2 linked regions of the Lujinxingia sediminis genome follow. Each later gene encodes a partner of the first gene's protein in a complex. Links are inferred from orthologs where the notes say so. Each region holds a gene or a part of one and is shown on either strand. Other genes may lie near its edges. The genes, in order: secY and secA.

The links.
Region 2: the proteins of secY (region 1) and secA are in contact, whole or in part, in a crystal structure (PDB 3DIN), measured with the Thermotoga maritima proteins. The link is inferred for Lujinxingia sediminis from one-to-one orthologs. Residues at the interface, in WP_004081795.1 of Thermotoga maritima: Glu108, Gly109, Glu110, Glu111, Ala236, Glu237, Arg238, Arg239, Ile240, Thr241, Ile242, Gln243, Tyr244, Ala245, Arg246, Arg247, Val248, Thr249, Gly250, Arg251, Arg252, Val253, Tyr254, Gly256, Ala257, Ser258, Thr259, Tyr260, Leu261, Pro262; in WP_004082002.1 of Thermotoga maritima: Glu261, Ala262, Arg263, Lys300, Ala301, Arg302, Thr303, Ile304, Ile305, Leu323, Tyr324, Asp325, Pro326, Val329, Ser330, Tyr333, Ile336, Lys340, Phe345, Val349, Glu363, Phe364, Tyr374, Ser375, Gly376, Gly377, Glu393, Ile395, Thr482, Ser483.

The regions. Positions count from the first base shown.
Region 1 is NZ_SADD01000013.1:55,980-65,292, forward strand. Bases 6,337-9,242 are described here. They hold secY (preprotein translocase subunit SecY), read left to right. Parts: upstream 6,337-7,064; coding sequence 7,065-8,420; downstream 8,421-9,242. Other genes in these bases: rpmD (50S ribosomal protein L30), read left to right, coding at 6,429-6,614; rplO (50S ribosomal protein L15), read left to right, coding at 6,617-7,063; EA187_RS16925 (adenylate kinase), read left to right, coding at 8,527-9,168. In the rest of the region: rpsS (30S ribosomal protein S19), read left to right, coding at 1-159; rplV (50S ribosomal protein L22), read left to right, coding at 298-666; rpsC (30S ribosomal protein S3), read left to right, coding at 705-1,334; rplP (50S ribosomal protein L16), read left to right, coding at 1,402-1,818; rpmC (50S ribosomal protein L29), read left to right, coding at 1,815-2,003; rpsQ (30S ribosomal protein S17), read left to right, coding at 2,041-2,322; rplN (50S ribosomal protein L14), read left to right, coding at 2,416-2,784; rplX (50S ribosomal protein L24), read left to right, coding at 2,829-3,209; rplE (50S ribosomal protein L5), read left to right, coding at 3,444-3,983; EA187_RS16885 (type Z 30S ribosomal protein S14), read left to right, coding at 4,059-4,244; rpsH (30S ribosomal protein S8), read left to right, coding at 4,402-4,803; rplF (50S ribosomal protein L6), read left to right, coding at 4,827-5,363; rplR (50S ribosomal protein L18), read left to right, coding at 5,412-5,780; rpsE (30S ribosomal protein S5), read left to right, coding at 5,793-6,305. UniProt on the Escherichia coli protein: The central subunit of the protein translocation channel SecYEG. Consists of two halves formed by TMs 1-5 and 6-10.
Region 2 is NZ_SADD01000007.1:10,067-19,823, forward strand. Bases 2,490-5,839 are described here. They hold secA (preprotein translocase subunit SecA), read right to left. Parts: upstream 5,510-5,839; coding sequence 2,690-5,509; downstream 2,490-2,689. Other genes in these bases: folB (dihydroneopterin aldolase), read right to left, coding at 2,490-2,617. Outside these bases: EA187_RS12755 (hybrid sensor histidine kinase/response regulator), read left to right, coding at 1-1,138; EA187_RS12760 (site-2 protease family protein), read right to left, coding at 1,206-2,180; more of folB, read right to left, coding at 2,219-2,489; EA187_RS12775 (DNA internalization-related competence protein ComEC/Rec2), read left to right, coding at 6,666-9,149. UniProt on the Escherichia coli protein: Required for protein export, interacts with the SecYEG preprotein conducting channel.

The sequences.
Region 1 (9,313 bases):
CCTGAGTTCATCGGCTTGACTTTTGCCGTCCACAACGGCAAAGAGTTTGTCCCCGTGTTCGTGACCGAGAATATGGTCGGGCATAAGCTCGGTGAGTTCGCGCCTACCCGTACGTTCTACGGGCACGCCGCCGATCGCAAAGCCAAGGGTCGTCGCTAAGGCGGGTCGCCGCGGCGGAGTTTCTCCGCCTCGGCCGCTCTCTAAGACGCGCTTCCCCGTCACGAGATCAAAGTTTCCCGTCGACCGCTGCCCGCTCTCCAGGGCAAGGGCGGCGGCTCATCGAGTTGAGTTTTTGCCATGAGCAAAGAAAAACAAAAGACACATCGTGCGAACCAGGCGTCCGCACAGAACATTCGCATCGCGCCGCGCAAGGCGCGCATCGTCGTCGACCTGGTCCGTAACCGACCGGTCGAAGAGGCGCTGCAGATCTTGCAATTCACGCCCAAGAAGGCCGCCCCGCTGGTCGCCAACCTCATCGAGTCGGCGATTCACAACGTGATGAACAGCGAACAGCTCGACTGGGACACCGACGATCTCTACGTCGCTCAGGCCTACGTCAACGAAGGCCCCACGCTGCGCCGCTTTATGCCGCGCGCCCAGGGTCGAGCGACCCGGATCAACAAGCGAACCAGTCAAATCACCGTGGTCCTGCAGCCTCGCGTCTAACGTGTCGCCAGGTCCCACACGGTCTTAGGAGGTCGATTTTGGGTCAAAAAGTACATCCTACGGGATTTCGGTTGGGGATCATCCGCCCCTGGAGCTCCAAGTGGTACGAGGAGAAGAACTACGCCAAGTGGCTCCACGAAGATCTCGCGATCAAGAATTATATCAACAAAAACCTCGGCTCGACCGGCATCAGCTCGGTGGACATTGAGCGCCTGGCCAACAAGGTCAAGGTGACCATCCACTCCGCCAAGCCCGGCATCCTTATCGGCAAGCGTGGCGCCGGTATTGACGGCCTCAAAAACGAACTCCAGAAGAAGACCGAAGGCGAAGTCTTCGTCAACATTCAGGAAGTCCGTAAGGCCGAGCTCGATTCCAAACTTGTCGCCGAGTCCATCGCCCAGCAGCTGGAGCGTCGTGTCAGCTTCCGCCGCGCGATGAAGAAGGCCGTGCAGACGACGATGAAATTCGGTGCCAAGGGCATCCGCGTCAACGCCGCCGGTCGCCTGGGCGGTGCGGAAATGGGGCGCCGTGAGTGGTACCTCGAAGGTCAGGTCCCGCTTCACACCCTGCGCGCCGATATCGATTACGGCACCGCCGAAGCCAAGACCACCTACGGTATCATCGGTATCAAAGTGTGGATCTACAAAGGCGAAGTTCTCGAACGCTGATGCGTCACGGGACCGTCCTTAACCAGGGACGGTCCGACGCCATAGATGGATATCAAGGAGTCCTACAATGCTTAGTCCCAAGCGCGTCCGGTGGCGTAAGCCACACAAAGGGCGTACCAAAGGCAAGGCCTACCGCGGCAGCACCGTCTCGTTTGGTGAGTACGGCATGATCGCAGTTGAGCCTGGTCGCTTGACCGCCCGTCAGATTGAGGCGGCGCGTATCGCCATGACCCGCCACATTCGCCGTGGTGGAAAAATCTGGATCCGTGTCTTCCCCGACCGCTCCATCACCCGCAAGCCCGCCGAGACCCGAATGGGTAAAGGTAAAGGCTCGCCAGAGATGTGGGTCTCGCTCGTTAAAGCGGGTCGAGTCCTCTACGAGATGGACGGTGTGCCTGCTGACATGGCCAAAGAGGCGTTCCGCCTGGCCGGTCACAAGCTCCCGATCAAGACCAAGTTCGTCGTGCGAGGAGAAGTGCTATGAAATCCGCAGAGCTGCGTGAAAAGAACGAACAGGAACTGCGTGAATTGGCCGGTCAGCTTCGCGATGACCTCTTCCGTATGCGTCTGAAGCACTATACCGGTCAGCTCCAGCAGACCAGCCAGCTGCGCCAGACGCGTCGCGACATCGCCCGGGTTGAGACTCTCCTGCGTGAGCGTCAGGGCTGATCGCGTCGCCGACGCGTACCAAGTTTAGGAGCAAGATATGGAAGCGGAACAGCAGGCAACCGAACGCGGCCAGCGCAAAACGCGCGTCGGTCACGTCGTGAGCAACCAGATGGAGAAGACGGTCGTCGTCGCCGTCATTCGTCGCTACATGCACCCCAAGTACAAGAAGTACGTCAAAGAGCGTCTCAAGTACAAAGTGCATGATGAGACCAATGACTGTGGCATCGGCGACAAGGTCCTCATTGAAGAGACTCGTCCCATGTCGCGCCACAAGCGCTGGCGAGTTAAGCAAATCATCGAGCGCGCCCCGGCGGTCTGATCCCCCCAGGGAGTACTCTTTTGAGCGCCGCCAACCCGGCCCTCTCACACGTTGTGCGAGGGCCAGGCGCGGCCTCGACGGACGAGGTAGGTCATGATTCAAATGCAAACCCGACTCGGCGTCGCGGACAACTCCGGCGCGCGTGAAGTCCAGTGCATCAAAGTGCTGGGCGGCTCCAAGCGCCGCTACGCTTCGATCGGCGACACCATCATCGTGTCGGTTAAAGAAGCGCTGCCCAACTCCAAAGTGAAGAAGGGCGACGTCAAGCGCGCTGTCGTCGTGCGTACCAAGAAAGAGATCGCACGTCCCGACGGCACTTACATCCGCTTCGACGATAACGCGGCGGTGATCATTGATAACCAGAATCAGCCGGTGGGCACTCGTATCTTTGGGCCGGTGGCCCGCGAGTTGCGCGCCCGCGAATACATGCGCATCGTCAGCCTGGCGCCCGAAGTCCTCTGAAGGGTTGCCAGCCGGCGTCCCGGCGCGGGAAGAGGGAGATTGAGATGCAGGTAAAGAAAAATGATAAGGTGATCATCCTCACCGGAAAGGATCGCTCGCTGACCGGCGAAGTGATCGCTGTCGATCGCAAGAACGGCAAGGTGAAGGTGGCTCGCCGCAACATGATGGTCAAGCACCGCAAGCCCAACCCCATCACCGGGGAAGCCGGCGCGCGCATTGACATCGAGAACTGGATCGACGCCTCCAACGTCGCGCTCTACAGCGAGAAGAAGGGCGGTGCGGTTCGCACCAGCGCTCGCTGGCGTGGCAAGGACGGCGAGCTTTTCACCAGCAAGCGCGACGCCGTCGCCAGCTTCGGTGGTGATGAAGGCGCCCAGGTCAAAAAGGTGCGCTACAGCACCAAGACCGAAGAAGTCTTCGACTAAGATCGTTCACAGCGAGCGCCCCCGGGATCCGGGGGCGCTCGTTGCGCTTGACACATACGGGCGCGTTCGTTAAGTAGGGCGCCCTCTGTACGGCGATGAAGATCGTCTTCATCGTCTTTTTTGTGTGAGGCGCCAACTTCCGGGGCGTTAATGAGCGCCTGTGCGCTTTTTCCCGGGTGAGAAAACCGATTTAGGCTGGTGGTACAGAAACCTGCCAGCGATGGAGAACCCAAAATGGCGTTTTTGGAACAGAAGTACCGTAACGAGATCGTCCCCGCGTTGATGGAGGAGCATGCCTTCTCCAACCCGATGCGGGTTCCGCGCATCAAGAAAGTGTCCGTGAACATGGGCCTGGGCGAAGCCGTCCAGAACTCCAAGATCATCGAAGGCGCCGCCGCCGAGATGGCCATCATCACCGGCCAGAAGCCCGTGATTGCACGCGCCCGCCGTTCGATCGCCACCTTCAAACTTCGTGAAGGTATGCCGATCGGCGTCAAGGTCACCCTGCGCGGTGATCGGATGTGGGAATTTCTTGAGCGCCTGATCTACGTTGCGCTTCCCCGTGTTCGTGACTTCAAGGGCATCAGCCCGAAGTCCTTCGACGGCCACGGTAACTACTCGCTCGGTGTGCGTGAGCAGATCATCTTCCCGGAAATCGACTACGATAAGGTCGACAAGATCCGCGGGATGAACATCACCATCGTCACCAGCGCGGAGAACGATGAAGTGGGCCTGGCTCTGCTGCGCAAGCTGGGCATGCCCTTCCGCAAGTAAGCACTGTGAGCGCGTTGGCCGGCCGAGGCTGCGCGCTCCCAATCGTTTGGTTCGGCCCGACACGCGGAGATACGTGTGGCACGCAAAGCTCTTGTAGAAAAATCGAAAAAGAAGGCGAAGTTCGCCGTTCGCGAGTACAACCGCTGCCCCCGCTGCGGTCGCTCACGGGCGTACCTTCGTAAGTTCGACATGTGCCGGATTTGCTTCCGTGAACTTGCCCTGCGCGGTGAGCTCCCGGGTGTGACGAAGGCCAGTTGGTAAGTTAACCAGAACACGCGACGAGGGGTTCGGCCATAGGTGGTCGGTCCTGCCTCGGCGCACACTTCGGTAAAGGCCTCTCATCCTCACCGCGTCTGCGGGCTTCCACTAAGCCTGCAACCCTGTGAGCGAGAGGAACCGGACCGAACAAGGAGTGATCATGGGAGTGGTGCAAGATCCGGTAGCGGATATGCTCACCCGTATTCGTAACGGCCAGCAGGCCGGTCACGCCACGGTGGAGATGCCCGCCAGCAACTTGAAGTACGCGATCATCCAGATTCTGGCCGATCGCGGCTACGTCGGCGGCGTGGAGCGCCTCGATGAGGGCCCCCAGGGCAAGCTCGTCGTCTCGCTTCGCTACGACAAGGATGAAGTCGGCATGATTCGCTCGCTTAAGCGAGTGAGCAAGCCCTCTCGCCGCGTCTACGTCGGTGTCGGTGAAATCCCCAGCGTGCTCAATGGTCTCGGCCTGGCGGTGCTCTCCACCTCGCGTGGCGTGCTCTCCGATGCCGACGCCCGCGCGGCTAAGGTCGGCGGTGAGCTGCTCTGCACCGTTTACTGAGCCTTTGACCTCGGGAGAATAAAATGAGTCGAATTGGTAAACAGCCGGTATCCATCCCGGAAAAAGTCGACGTCAAACTCGACGGTCACACCATCCTGGTCAAAGGCCCCAAGGGCGAGTTGAGCCGTGAGCTCAGCCAGGAAGTTGAAGTGACGATCGAAGACGGCGAGATCATCATCGCCCGTCCCGATGACGGCCGCACCGCCCGTAGCTTCCAGGGCCTTGTGCGTAGCTTGGTGGCCAACATGGTTGAAGGTGTCTCCGTGGGCTACAAGCGCTCGCTGGAGATCAACGGCGTTGGTTACCGTGCCGAACAGCGCGGTCAATTCATTCGCTTTGACCTGGGCTACAGCCACCCGATCATGTTTGAGCTGCCCGCCTCGGTCAGCGCGACCATCGAGCGTCAGACTCAACTGACCCTTGAGAGCGTTGACAAAGAGCTGCTCGGTCAGGTTGCCGCCAAGATCCGTGGCCTGCGTAAGCCGGAGCCCTACAAGGGCAAGGGCATCAAGTACAGCGACGAAGTCATCCGTCGTAAGGCTGGCAAGTCCGGCGCCTAATCGCACCCCCTCGCCCCCGGGCGACGGGTTCACTGAAGAGGTCTCATCATGCTTAGCAAGAGCGATAAAGCGAGCAACCGGCTTCGCCGCAAGCGTCGCATTCGCAAGAAAATTACGGGTACCGCCGAGCGTCCGCGCTTGACGGTGTTCCGCTCCAACTCCGGCATCTACGCGCAGCTTGTCGATGATATCGACGGGCGCACCCTGGCCGCGGCTGGCAGCAACGATAAAGAGAAGCGCTCGGAGTTGGCCGAGCTCGACAAGACCGCCCAGGCCAAAGAAGTGGGTAAACTTCTCGCCGCGCGTGCCCTGGAAAAGGGCATCGATCAGGTGGTCTTCGATCGCAACGGATTCATCTACCATGGTCGCGTCGCGGCTGTGGCCGAGGGGGCCCGCGAAGCGGGCCTCCAGTTCTGATAGGGAGGCACTGTGGCACAAGGACGACGTAGAAGAAGCGCCGATTCGGATCTCCGTGATCAGGTCGTCGCCATCAGCCGAGTCTCGAAAGTCGTCAAAGGCGGCCGTCGATTCAGCTTTGGCGCGATCGTGGTCGTCGGTGACGGCGACGGACGCGTTGGGGTTGGACACGGTAAGGCCAATGAGGTCCCCGAGGCGATCCGCAAGGCGAACGAGCAGGCCCGTAAATCCATGATCACCGTGCCGCTTCGCGATGGCACCATTCCCCACGAAGCGCTGGGCCGGTTTAACTCCGGTCGCGTGCTTCTTCGTCCGGCCAGCGCCGGTACCGGCATCATCGCCGGTGGGGCGGTGCGTTACATCCTGGAACTGGCCGGCGTGGGCAACATCCTCTCCAAGAGCCTGGGCTCCAACAACCCGCACAACGTTGTGCGGGCTACCATGGACGCCCTCAAGCAGCTCAGCGATCCGGATGAGTACCGCCGCCGCCTTGGTCAGGACGTCAGCGAAGAAGCCAGCGCCTGATTCGGGTCGAGTGGGTCGTGTGGTTCGATGCGTCTCATCGGGCCACACTCTCGCTCACCCCCACCCATGAGCCGATCGCCGGTGCGCTTGATTTGCACTGTGCGTTCGATATAGGAGCACACCATGGCTCAGCTTAAAGTCACCCTGGTGCGTGGCCTCGCCGGCAAGACCGAGCGTCAGCGCGCCAACGTACATAGCCTGGGACTGCGCAAGATCCGCGATAGCGTGGTCGTTACCGATCATCCCACCACCCGTGGCCAGATCGCCAAGGTCCAGCACCTGGTGACCGTGGAAACGATTGAGGAATAATCATGACTGATCTTACCAACCTTAAAGCCCCCAAAGGGGCGAACCGAAAGCGCAAGCGCGTCGGTCGCGGTCATGGCTCCACCCTCGGCAAAACCGCCGGTAAGGGCCAGAAAGGCCAGAAGGCCCGCAGCGGTGGTTCGGTGCACGCTCGCTTCGAGGGTGGTCAGACTCCGCTCCATCGGCGCCTGCCGAAGGTCGGGTTCTCCAATCCCTTTGAGAAGCACTACACCATCATCAATCTTCAGGACCTTGAGCGCGTTTTTGAGGACGGCGAAACCGTCGATCTCGACTCGTTGCGTTCCAAGGGCCTGGTCAAGCGAAACCTCGACGGCGTTAAGATCCTGGGCAACGGTGAGCTGACCAAGAAGCTTTCGGTCAAAGCCACCAAGTTCAGCAAGTCCGCGAAAGCGGCGATCGAAGGCGTCGGGGGCAGCGTAGAGGTTATCTGACGTGGCAGGTAAGTTTCGAGATATACCGAAGATCCCTGAGCTGCGTCGGCGACTGCTCTTTACGGCGGGGCTCCTGGCGATCTATCGGATCGGCGTGTTCATCACCGTCCCCGGTGTCGACCGAGGGTCGATGTCCGAGATGATGTCGGGCGACGGTGGTGGGCTTCTGGGCCTTGTAAACCTCTTTACCGGCGGTGCGCTGGAGATGATGAGCATCTTCGCGCTGGGGATCATGCCCTACATCTCGTCTTCCATTATCTTTCAGCTGATGCAGGTGGTCGTTCCGGCCATCGAGCGTCTCAAGAAAGAAGGGGAGTCGGGGCGTAAGAAGATCACGCAGTACACGCGCTACGGCACCGTTGTACTCGGGATCATCCAGGGTTTCGGCATCTCGCTCTACCTGGAGAACATGCACAACTCCAACCCGGAGCTGGGCCTTCTGGTCTCTCCGGGCTGGCCCTTCCGTCTGTTGACTGTGTTGACTCTGACGGCAGGTACGGTGTTCGTGATGTGGCTTGGTGAGCAGATCACCGAGCGTGGGATCGGCAACGGGATCTCGCTTATCATCACCGGCGCGATTATCGCTTCGTTCCCCACCGCGCTCTTTCAGACCTACACGCAGTACACCACCGGTGCCATGAGCACCTTCACGGTGGGCATTCTGCTGGTGGTGGCGATTGGTGTGACGGCCTTCATCGTGTTGATGGAGACGGCACAGCGACGTATCCCGCTTCAGTACGCCAAGCGTATGGTCGGGCGTAAGATCTATGGCGGACAGGCCCATCACCTGCCGCTAAAAGTGAATATGGCTGGCGTCATTCCGCCGATTTTCGCCATGTCGCTTCTGATCTTCCCGACGACGATCGCCAGCTACTTCCAGGATCACCCGGTCGGTCAGTTCATTCAGACCGTCCTGGTACCCGGCGACTGGCGCTATAATCTGATCTACGTCGTGCTGATCGTCTTCTTCTGTTACTTCTACACGGCCGTCCAGGTGAACCCGATGGACATCGCCGATAACCTGAAGAAGTCCAACGCCTTCGTTCCGGGCATCCGTCCCGGCAAGAAGACCGCGGAGTATATCGATCAGCTTCTGACCCGACTGACCACTGCCGGTGCCATTTACGTGGCTGCGGTTTGTGTCCTGCCTTACTTCCTCATCGATGAGCTCGGCGTGAACTTCTACTTCGGTGGAACCAGCCTGCTGATTCTCGTGGTCGTTGGTCTGGATACGGTCGGACAGATTGAGAACCATCTCATCACGCGCCACTACGAAGGTTTCGGCGCGCGGCCCGGTTCGGCCGAGGGGAGCTCCCGCATCAAGGGCCGCACCCTGGATGAGCCCGAAAATATCTGAGCGCCTTTCGGGGCCTCGCGCTAAACGAACAAACCCACCGCATGCGGTGGGTTTGTTCGCTTGCGCCCCGTTTAAGCGCGCTCATATTGAGCCCTACGAGGAACGCATGTCGAAGAGACGACTTATGATGCTGGGGCCCCCCGGGGCCGGCAAAGGCACCCAGGCCAAGCGAATTGCTAGCGAGATGAGCATCCCGCATATCTCCACCGGAGATATGCTGCGAGAGGCACGGCGAAAGGGAACGGAAATGGGCAAGGAGGCCGTGCGCTACATGGATGCCGGCCAGCTTGTACCCGATGAAGTGGTGATCGGCATCGTTCGCGATCGCCTCGACGAGGATGACGCAAGTCGGGGATTTGTCCTCGACGGCTTCCCTCGCACCCGCGCTCAGGCTGAGGCCCTGCTGCAGATGGGCATTGAGCTCGATGCAGTTCTTAACGTCGTGGTCAATGATGAGACCGTGATCGGTCGTCTCGGCGGGCGTATCAGCTGCCCCTCGTGTGGTGCGGTGTATCACGAGAAGTTCAATCCGCCGGCGTCATCAGACGTCTGTGATGCCTGCGGCCATCAGGGCTTGATCAAGCGTGATGATGATCAGCCCGAGGCAATTAAGAGTCGTCTTGAGGGTTACCACGCTCAGACAGCTCCTCTGATCGCGTTCTACCAGGAGATCGGCGTGTTGGTGGCGATCGACGGAGAGCAATCTCCGGAAGATGTCCACGACGCGATCGCCGAGGTGATCGGATAAAGATCATCAACCCGGATTTCTGTCCTCACATTACGTTAGATCGGGACGTGAGGATCGCAGGAGTGTCGGGGTGATGGTCGTGCACTGTGTGACGCTTGACTTTCCACAGGGCACTGTGTATGAAACGCCCCCTTGCCATGCCCCG
Region 2 (9,757 bases), on another replicon or contig:
CGTCGTCCTCTCCGACGACGGGCGCGGCATCGATCCACAGATCATCCGTCAAAAGGCCATTGAACGCGGCATGCACACCGCCGAATCCGCCGCGCGCCTCTCCGACCAAGAAGCCATCGCGCTGATCTTCGAAAACGGATTCTCCACCCGCGACTCCGTCAACGATGTCAGCGGACGCGGCATCGGGATGGATGTCGTTCGCCGCCAGATTTCGCGCGTGGGCGGCTTCATCGAAATCGAGAGTGAGGTCGGCCGCGGCACCACCTTCACTCTGCACCTGCCGGTGACCACGGCGGTCAACTCCGTGCTCGTCTTCACCCTGGGCAAGCGGCAATTCGCCCTGACCGCCAAAGATGTCGAGCGGGTCATCGACGTGGGCCGCGACGATCTTCGCCGCGTCCACGGCGCGGTATGCGTGCCGGTCGGCGAGCGCCTGATCCCGCTTTTGGACTGGACCTCCCCGCTGGGGCTTGCCGAGCGCGGACAGCCCCCGGAGCGCTTCAGCGTGCTGCTGATTCGCAAGGGTGCGCGTCGCGTCGCCGTGTGGATCGACCGTGTCCTCGGCGAACGTGAAGCTATCAGCCGCCCCCTGGGCGATTTCCTGGCTGGCGTGCGCCTATGTCGCGGCGTCGCCCTGACCGACTCCGGCGATGTGGTGCCCCTGCTCAACGTCGTCGACCTGATGGAGCGCAGCGAGCACGACTCGCGCTTCGATCTTGATAAACCCCGCCGGCAGCGCTCCTTTACCGCCGTGCAGGGCACCCGAGCGCTGGATATCCGCACCATCCTGGTCGTCGAAGACAGCGAGGTCACCCGCACGCTCGTCACCTCGATCCTCCGCGCTGAGGGCTACCGCGTCCTGGAAGCCGACGACGGCCACTACGGCCTGGAGATGCTCGGCCGCCACCGCGTCGACCTGGTGCTCACCGACATCCAGATGCCCACGATGGACGGCCTGCAGCTCCTCCAGCGCATCCGCGCCTCCGAGGAGCACGCTCGCCTCCCGGTGGTCATTCTCACGACCCTGGGTGAGCCCGCCGACAAGGAGCGCGCTATGCGCCTGGGCGCGAACGGCTACCTGGTCAAACTCGATTTCCAGGAAAAAACACTCCTGGAGACCGTGCGCCGCTTCCTCTGAGCGCAAAAAGGCCGGCGCGAAGTTCGCGCCGGCCTTTACCGCATAACATACTGATATCAAACGACTTTCAGGCGAGCTCGCGCTGGCAAAGCTCCATCGCGCGCGCTACCTCGTCCGACTGCGGCGCGCGGCGCAGGTAGTCAAGCGCCTCGCCATACTCGCTCATCTCAGTGGCACTCACACCGAGAATGATCCACACCCGGTTGAGCATCTTTTCGGGCATCTGCCCCGAGGCGCGCATCTGATGGCAGACCCGGTAAGCCTCTCGCCAGTCCTCATCGGCCAGCGCCGCTTCCGCCTGCGCCAGAAGCTCCTGATGAAAATCGGAAGCAGTCGCCAGACTGCGCCCGCTGCGTCGCCCCACCAGCGACTGCCCCGTCTGCAGCATGCTCATGCAGCTCATGACCACCATCACCGCAAAGATCGCGATGAGGAAACTGCGAAAGATCAAAAAACCCACGATCGCTGCCGGAATCGCCACAAAAATGCTCACGTTGAGCGTGATGCGACGCGCGCTCTCCTCGTCCTTGAAGCGGCGCAGAATCAGGTGAAAGAGCTGTCCTCCATCAAGCGGCCACATCGGGATGAGCAGGTTCACAAGGCTCCAGGCGATGTTCACAAAGAGCAGCGCCCCCACAAAGGTCGCGCTCCAGGTCGAGGCGTAGGCGATCTGCGGGGCAAAGCTCGCCACGAGGTAGACCAATCCCCCAAAGATCAGCCCCGCGGCCGGTCCAGCGAAGACCACCCGGGCGTCCTGACCGTCGGTATCGGCCTCGCGCTCCATCATGCACAGCCCGCCAAACCCGTGCAGCAACACGCTTGGCCTCAGTCCGTAGCGCTGCGCCACCAGCGCGTGACCAAACTCATGGACAAGCAGCGAGATCGTCACCGCCACCACCCAGATCAACCCGGCGAGCATCGAGCCGCCGCTGAGCGCGGGGAAAAAGACGAGCATGGCCATGATCAGGCCGTACCACATCGAGACAGACACCTCGATGTTTCGCCAGGTGAAGATATGCAGTCCGGAACGCTCTAAGAACATCGTGCAAAGACCTCGCAAAGAGGGGGGGAGCAAGTCGGTCAAGCGGAGCGCCGGCGCGTCAATCGCGCGCCCACCCACTCCGGGCTGCCGGCAACATCGGGGGCGATCTTTCGCACCTCCACGCAGACCTCCTCGACCTGACCGTGGCGCTCCAGGACCAACCTCACGACCTCGCCGGCCAATTTCTCGACCAGAAAACGGCTGGGGCCCTGCGCAACTTCCACCACGATCTCGGCGAGGTGGCGGTAATCCAGCGTCTCAGCGAGCGCATCGGACTCAGCCGAGGAGGCGTCACGCAGGGTCACTTCCACATCGACCTCAAAGTGGCGACCGTCGCGGCGCTCCTCTTCATAAACCCCGTGCTTGCCGTCAAAGGCGATGCCGCGGGCAAAGACCTTCATCATGCCGACCTCAATCTGGTGTACGCTCCAAGACATGCGAGCGCCTGGCCTCAGGGATAAAAAAAACCGGCGGCCCTTTCGAGCCGCCGGCGAGTGTGTCGGTGTTACTTAGCTGGCCGCGGCCTCTTTACGCATGCAGCACGACTTGTACTTCTTGCCGCTACCACAGGGGCAGGGATCGTTTCGTCCGACCTGCGGCAGCTCGCGCTTGACGGTGCTTCGATCCTCTTCGGACTCGGCGCTCACACCGGGGCGGTTGAAGACGATCTTACTGGGCACCTGCGGCGCCGGAGCCTGACGCTGTTGCAGCGACTCGGGCTGCTCCACCTCGAACTTCGAGACGAACTCGACCACGTTGGTCTTGATGTTCATCATCAGGTCGACAAAGAGGTTGTAACCCTCCTTCTTATACTCCTGCTTCGGGTCTTTCTGGGCGTAACCACGCATGCCGATGCCGTCGCGAAGCTGCTCCATGGCCTGAAGGTGCTGGCGCCAGTAGCGGTCAATCGCGCGCAGGTAGCGGTTCTGGATCTGCTCTTCAAAGAGCTGACGACCGGTGACCTCGTCGACCTCCGGCTCACTCCAATCCGCGCCGTCGGCGGCTGCGGCGGCCGACTGCTGCTCGCGCTGCTGGGCGCGGCGCTCGTTGACCTTGGCGGCGACCTCATCGAGCATCGCCTCCTTGCCGCTGATCATCTCTTCGATACGCGACCAGACACGGGCCTCAATGGCATCACGACCGGTGATATCATCGAAGGAGATCTCCAGGTCGAAGACCTGTTCAAGGGCCATGGAGAGTCCGGCCAGATCCCAGTCATCGTGGCGCACCTGACGCGAGGCGTAGGTGTCGATGGTGCTCAGCGCAACCTCTTCAAAGAGATCGAGCGACATGGAGAGCAGCCCGCGGCCATCTTCGTCGTAGCCCTGCAGCACGTTGCGACGCATCGTGTAGATGGTCTTACGCTGGGTATCCATCACGTCGTCGTATTCGAGCACGTTTTTACGAATGTCGAAGTTACGGCCCTCGACCTTCTTCTGAGCGTTCTCGATGCTGCGGGTGACCATGCGGTGCTCAATGGGCACACCCTCTTCCATCTTGAGCGTGTCCATGATCTTGCCGATGCGCTCGGCACCGAAGAGACGCAGCAGGTCATCGTCAAGCGAGAGGAAGAAGCGGCTCTCCCCCGGGTCGCCCTGACGGCCGGCGCGGCCGCGAAGCTGGTTATCGATGCGGCGAGATTCGTGGCGCTCGGTGCCGATGATGAAGAGGCCGCCGTTATCGAGAACTTCCTGCTTCTCTTTGGCGCACTGCTCTTTGAAGCGGTTGAGCGCGGCCTTGTACTCCTCGCTGAAGTACTGCTCCCGCTCATTTTCCGGTGTAAATTCAGGCACATCCGGCTCACCGACCAGATCGTCGGCCATGGCATCGGGGTTACCACCGAGCAGAATATCGGTACCACGACCGGCCATGTTGGTGGCGATGGTCACCCGGCCCTTACGGCCGGCCTGAGCCACAATCTCGGCCTCACGTTCGTGGTACTTGGCGTTGAGCACCTCGTGCTTGATGCCCTTGCGGTTGAGCACCTGAGCCAGAGCCTCACTCTTCTCGACCGAGGTCGTACCGACGAGCACCGGCTGGTCGCGCTTGTTGCACTCCACGATCTGCTCGACGATCGCGTTAAACTTCTCCCGGTAGCTGCGGTAGATGACGTCTTCCTGGTCGATACGCTGGATCGGCCGGTTGGTGGGGATCACCACGCAGTCGAGCTTATAGATCTCGTGGAACTCTTCGGCCTCCGTCTCGGCGGTACCGGTCATGCCCGAGAGCTTATCGTACATGCGGAAGTAGTTCTGGAAGGTGACCGTGGCGAGCGTCTGGTTCTCGTCTTTGATCTCGACGCCTTCCTTGGCCTCAACCGCCTGGTGAAGGCCATCGGACCAGCGCCGCCCCTCCATCTTACGACCGGTGAACTCATCGACGATCTTCACCTCGCCGTCCTCCACGATGTACTGCTCACCCTTCTTATAGAGGGTGTGCGCCTGGAGGGCTTTGTTCACGTGGTGGACTGTCTCGATGTGCACCGGGTCGTAGAGGTTGTCGATCTTCAGCCGCTCCTCGACCTTCTCTACGCCGCTGTCAGTGAGCGTGGCGCTGCGGTGCTCCTCGTCGACGAGGTAGTCTTCATCGCGCTTGAGGTAGGGCACGATCTTGTTGATCTCAAAGTACATCTCGGTCGACATGTTGGCCTTACCACTGATGATCAGCGGGGTACGGGCCTCATCGATCAGAATGGAGTCGACCTCATCGACAATCGCGAAACGAAGCGGGCGCTGGACGTAATCTTCCAGGCGGAACTTCATGTTGTCGCGCAGGTAGTCGAAGCCAAACTCGTTGTTGGTGCCGTAGGTGATGTCGGCGGCGTAGGCGCGCTTGCGAGCCGCGTCGCTCATATCGCTGATGATCGTCCCGACGCTCATGCCCATGTAGCTGTAGAGCTTGCCCATCCAGGCGGCGTCACGCTGAGCCAGGTAATCGTTGACCGTGATCAGGTGGGCACCTTTGCCCTCGAGCGCGTTGAGGTAGAGCGCGAGCGTGGCGACCAGGGTTTTACCTTCACCGGTCTTCATCTCGGCGATCTTGCCCTCGTGCATGACCATCGAGCCGATCATCTGCACGTCGTAGTGACGCATGCCCAGGGCGCGCTTACCGGCCTCGCGGGTCACGGCAAAGGAGTCGAAAAGCAGATCGTCGAGCGTGGCTCCCTGCTCCAGACGCTGGCGTAAGACGCCGGTCTGGCCCTTGAGCTCATCCTCGCTCATCGCGGCGTATTTGGCCTCGAGGTTGTTGATCTGCGCGACCTTCGCTCGAGCGTCTTTGATGTAACGCTCGTTGGCCGACCCGAATAGAGATGTCAGTAGCTTCTTCATAGGAATGTGGTTCCGCTGCGCGCGCGCTGCTTTTTCAGTGGCACTTTGTCAGTCCGATGATCGGTGCATGGCATAGCAGACTATGGCCAGCACGCCAACGCCCGCGAGCGTCGCTGTGTGACTCACCGTCGGCCCCGACCTCCTGTGCCGCAACAACAGGCCGATCGCGGGGGGGTATTCCTGCTGGCGCAATGCGCACGATCAGGACGTGGGCGAGGCATGCTGGTGTGGGGAGTGTTGTGCGAAGGAGATGGCGGTTGTGGGGCGGTGATTTGCAGCAGGAGAAGGTGACCGTGGGTCGCCGAAAAGGTGACCGTGGGTCGCCGAAAAGATGACCGTGGGTCGGGGGAAAGGTGACTGTGGGTCGGTGAAACCGGTGACCCTGGGTCGCCGAAAAGTTGACCCAGGGTCGGTGAAAAGTTGACCGTGGGTCGGCGAAACCGGTGACCCTGGGTCGGCGAAACCGGTGACCCTGGGTCGCCGAAAAGGTGACCGTGGGTCGGCGAAAAGTTGACCCTGGGTCGCCGAAAAGTTGACCCAGGGTCGGCGAAACCGGTGACCCTGGGTCGCCGAAAAGTTGACCCAGGGTCGATGGAAACGTGACCCCGCGATGGAAACGTGACCCCGGGTCGCCACATGCATGCCCAAACTCGCGGCCACAATGGTCTGCGCCTGGTGCGTTTTCAGACACCTCGGGCGATCGCCAGACTTTTCCCCATTTTTTTCCACAGGCTTTTTCACAGATCGCTGTGGAAGCCTCCCGGATTGCTATTTCGGAGGGATATGCGCCCTCACCCCATCGTGCGAGCGCAACAAAAAAACCAACAAAATCAACATACTACACACCACACACAGTTCCACCGGCACATTCACACAGGTCGACCGTCGGTTAACCACAACCCTGTGGAAAAGTAGGGGGAAGGCTGTGGGAAACTCCCCCTGAAGCGGTGGAAAACTTAAGGTTGTGGGAAAGAATCCCGGCAGAATTAGCGACGATCACGCAAGCCTGGCGAAAAAGGCGCGACAACAGATCTCGGAGGGCGATGAGGGGGGCCGGTATCAGAGGAGATTTGGGACTGTCAACGGGTGATCTGGCGAGGGTGCATTGAGGGGTCGAGGGGAGGCATATAGCCGCGGTGAGGCGCAGGGAGTGCCCGTGGCGCTGGCGTGCTTCATCGGGGCGAGTGCGCTGAGCTGGTGTGTGGGCATGGCGGGTCCGCCGGTGATGGTGAGCCTGGGCGCGGCGGTGATGCTGCTGGCGGTCGCAGCGTTCTCGGGGATATTGGCCCACGGGGCCGGGGACGGTCAGCGCCTGCGCCGGCGGTGGGGCCTTAGGGTAGCGGTAGCCTGCCTCTCAGGGCTGGTGGTGCTTGGGATGAACGCCCGGGATCGACACAGCTGGGAGGCCGAGCGCGACCTTCGCGCAGCGCTCGGCGAGGAGCGGCGAGAGCTCGAGGTCCGGGTGCACATTGAGAACGGGCCGGTGCCGATGGGACAGGGCTACAGCTACGATGCTCGCCTGATAGGGAGCGACGAGCCTGAACTCAACGCGTTGATAGCGGGGCGCGAGCCAGCGCTGCGTCTCTTTTATGGGGAGGATCAGGGTCAGGCGTGTGACGTACTTCCGATGCCGGGCGATGAGGTGCGTGGATGGGCCAGAGTTGCGCGTTTTGTGCCACGCACAACCCCCTGGCAAAGTTCGGCGCGCGAGTTGATGGAGGCGCGCGGCTATCTGGCCACGGCCACCTTGCGGGAGCGCCCGGAGGTGCACGTGGCGCAGGAGATGAGTCTGTCGCTGAAACTTCGGCGCTGGCTCACCGGCCAACGCCTGGATCTGGAGCGCCGCATCGCCCTTCATCTCGATGGAGACGGGCTAGCGGTGACCTGGGCGATGCTCACGGCCAGCCGGGGGATGATCCGCCCGGAGTTTCGCGAGCCCTTTGACATGACCTCCACAAGCCACGTGCTGGCGATCTCCGGGCTGCATTTTGGCGTGATCGCCGCGTTGATTGCGCTGAGCCTTCGCCTGCTCTTCGATCGGGTTCCGCGCCTGTATTGCTACGTGCCCAGACGGCGGCTGCTTGTGCTGCCTTCGCTGCTCTTGCTGCTGGGCTATCTGGTGGCGATCGGTGCCCCTGTCTCGGCACAGCGGGCGTTCTTGATGGCTGCGCTGGTCAGCCTCTCGCTTCTGATCACGCGGCGAGTCAAGGCGACCTCGGTGTTGTGGACGGTGGGGACGCTGCTTTTGTGGGGGGCACCACGCCTGATATTCGAGATCGGCTTTCAGCTCTCGATGTCGGCCACCGCCGGAATTCTGCTTTTTCATCAGGGGCGCCCCTTGTGGTTACGGCCGCAGGCTACGATGGGCCAGCGCGAGAGCGTGTGGGTGCGGCACCGGCGATCGGTGGGACTCTTTGTGGGCGTCTCGACGGCGGCTTCCGTGGCGACCCTTCCCCCGCTCATCGCCATGAGCGGGGAGCTTCCAGTAAGCGGCTTCTGGACCAACCTGGTGGTGATCCCGGTGGTGGGATCGCTGATCTTCCCTCTGATGGTGGCCGGTGCGCTCCTCACCGGCGTGTGGCCCTGGCTGGCCGGCGTGCTCTTAAGGTGGGGCGCCGGGCTTTTTGTCGAACTCTTCAAACTTCTGGACGTGGTGGCCTACTGGCCTCTCAACGAGCTTCGCCTGGGGTATCCGGATCGCCTGGAGTGGGCGGCGATGTGGGTGGCCTGCTGGCTGGCGGTACGCGGCGGCTTACGCCTTCGTCCCTGCCTGATCGCCCTTTTGATCTGGGGCGTGGGCCTGGTCCCCGGCGCGCTCAGCGAAACGCTCCGGGGCGACGAAGCCCCTCTCAGGGTACATATGATCGACGTCGGCCAGGGCGACGCCACGCTCCTGCAACTCCCCGATGGCACCACCATGCTCATCGATGCCGGTGGCAGTCTCTCCGGCCAGGATCCGGGACTTCGAAAGGTGGCCCCCTACCTGCGCAAGCTCGGCATACGCCGACTTGATGTGCTGCTGCTCACACACGCCGATCTCGACCACTACGGGGGCCTCGATGCGCTCTTGCGCCCCTTTGCCCCCCGCGTCTTTCTGGCACGCAACAATCCCGCCCACGCCCGCACCTACCAGACGGCGCTTAAAGCCCGGGCCCTGGGAGCTCACGTTCCCCGCCTCCCCGAGCGGCTCACCTTAAGCGCCGGCGGCGCGCGCCTCACACTACTCACTCCGCCCGACTCGCTGCCCTCGGAGAACGATCGCAGCATCGTGGTGGTCGTCGACTACGCCGGAGTTGCCATCGCTCTCACCGGCGACCTGGAGGAAGCCGGGGAACGCTGGCTTCTCACCCAGGCCCACCACCTGCCACGGCCAGCTGCTGTCTACAAAGCCGGCCACCACGGCTCACGAACCTCTTCATCGCCCGCACTTCTCAACCTCCTGCAGCCCACCATCGCGCTGGTCTCCGCCGGCCGCCCCAGCCCCTTCGGTCACCCCCACCTTGAGGTGCTGGAGCGCTTTGAGGCCCGCAACATCGACGTTTTCCGCACCGATACGCACGGCAGCACCCGAATTGACGTGGAGGCCGACGGCACCATGCGCGTGATTCCGGCCCGGTGGCCGGAGGGTGAAGAGCCTTAAGGCTGCCGCACACCACACTCTGCTGACACAACGAATGGGGTTTCATCACGGGGCAGCAACGTCTGACGACCTCGAAGTGAAACCTGCTTGAGCGACGCAGACTCAAGGCCTGAACCCGACCGCAGGTCACTTGATCGCAAACATGCCTGCGAATGCGCGTCGGCTTCGAGGAGCTGTGTGCGATCGCTGCCTTCTGCGACCTCTGAGATTAAAAAATCGACCTTAAAAAATCGACCGCGGGTCAGCTGATACATCGACCGTGGGTCGCCTGACCGCCCCCTTCTAGGCGCCTCATCGCACATCAGGCCCAATCCACATGACGCGGTACGAGACGACCGTGGGTCGCCTGATAGACGACCCTGGGTCGCCTGATAGACGACCGTGGGTCACCTGATAAACGACCCTGGGTCGCCTGATAGACGACCGTGGGTCACCTGATAAACGACCCTGGGTCGCCTGATAGACGACCGTGGGTCACCTGATAGACGACCCTGGGTCGCCTGATAAACGACCCTGGGTCGCCTGATAAACGACCCTGGGTCGCCTGACACATCGACCCTGGGTCGCCTGACCGCCTGCTGATAAATCGACCCTGGGTCGCCTGACAC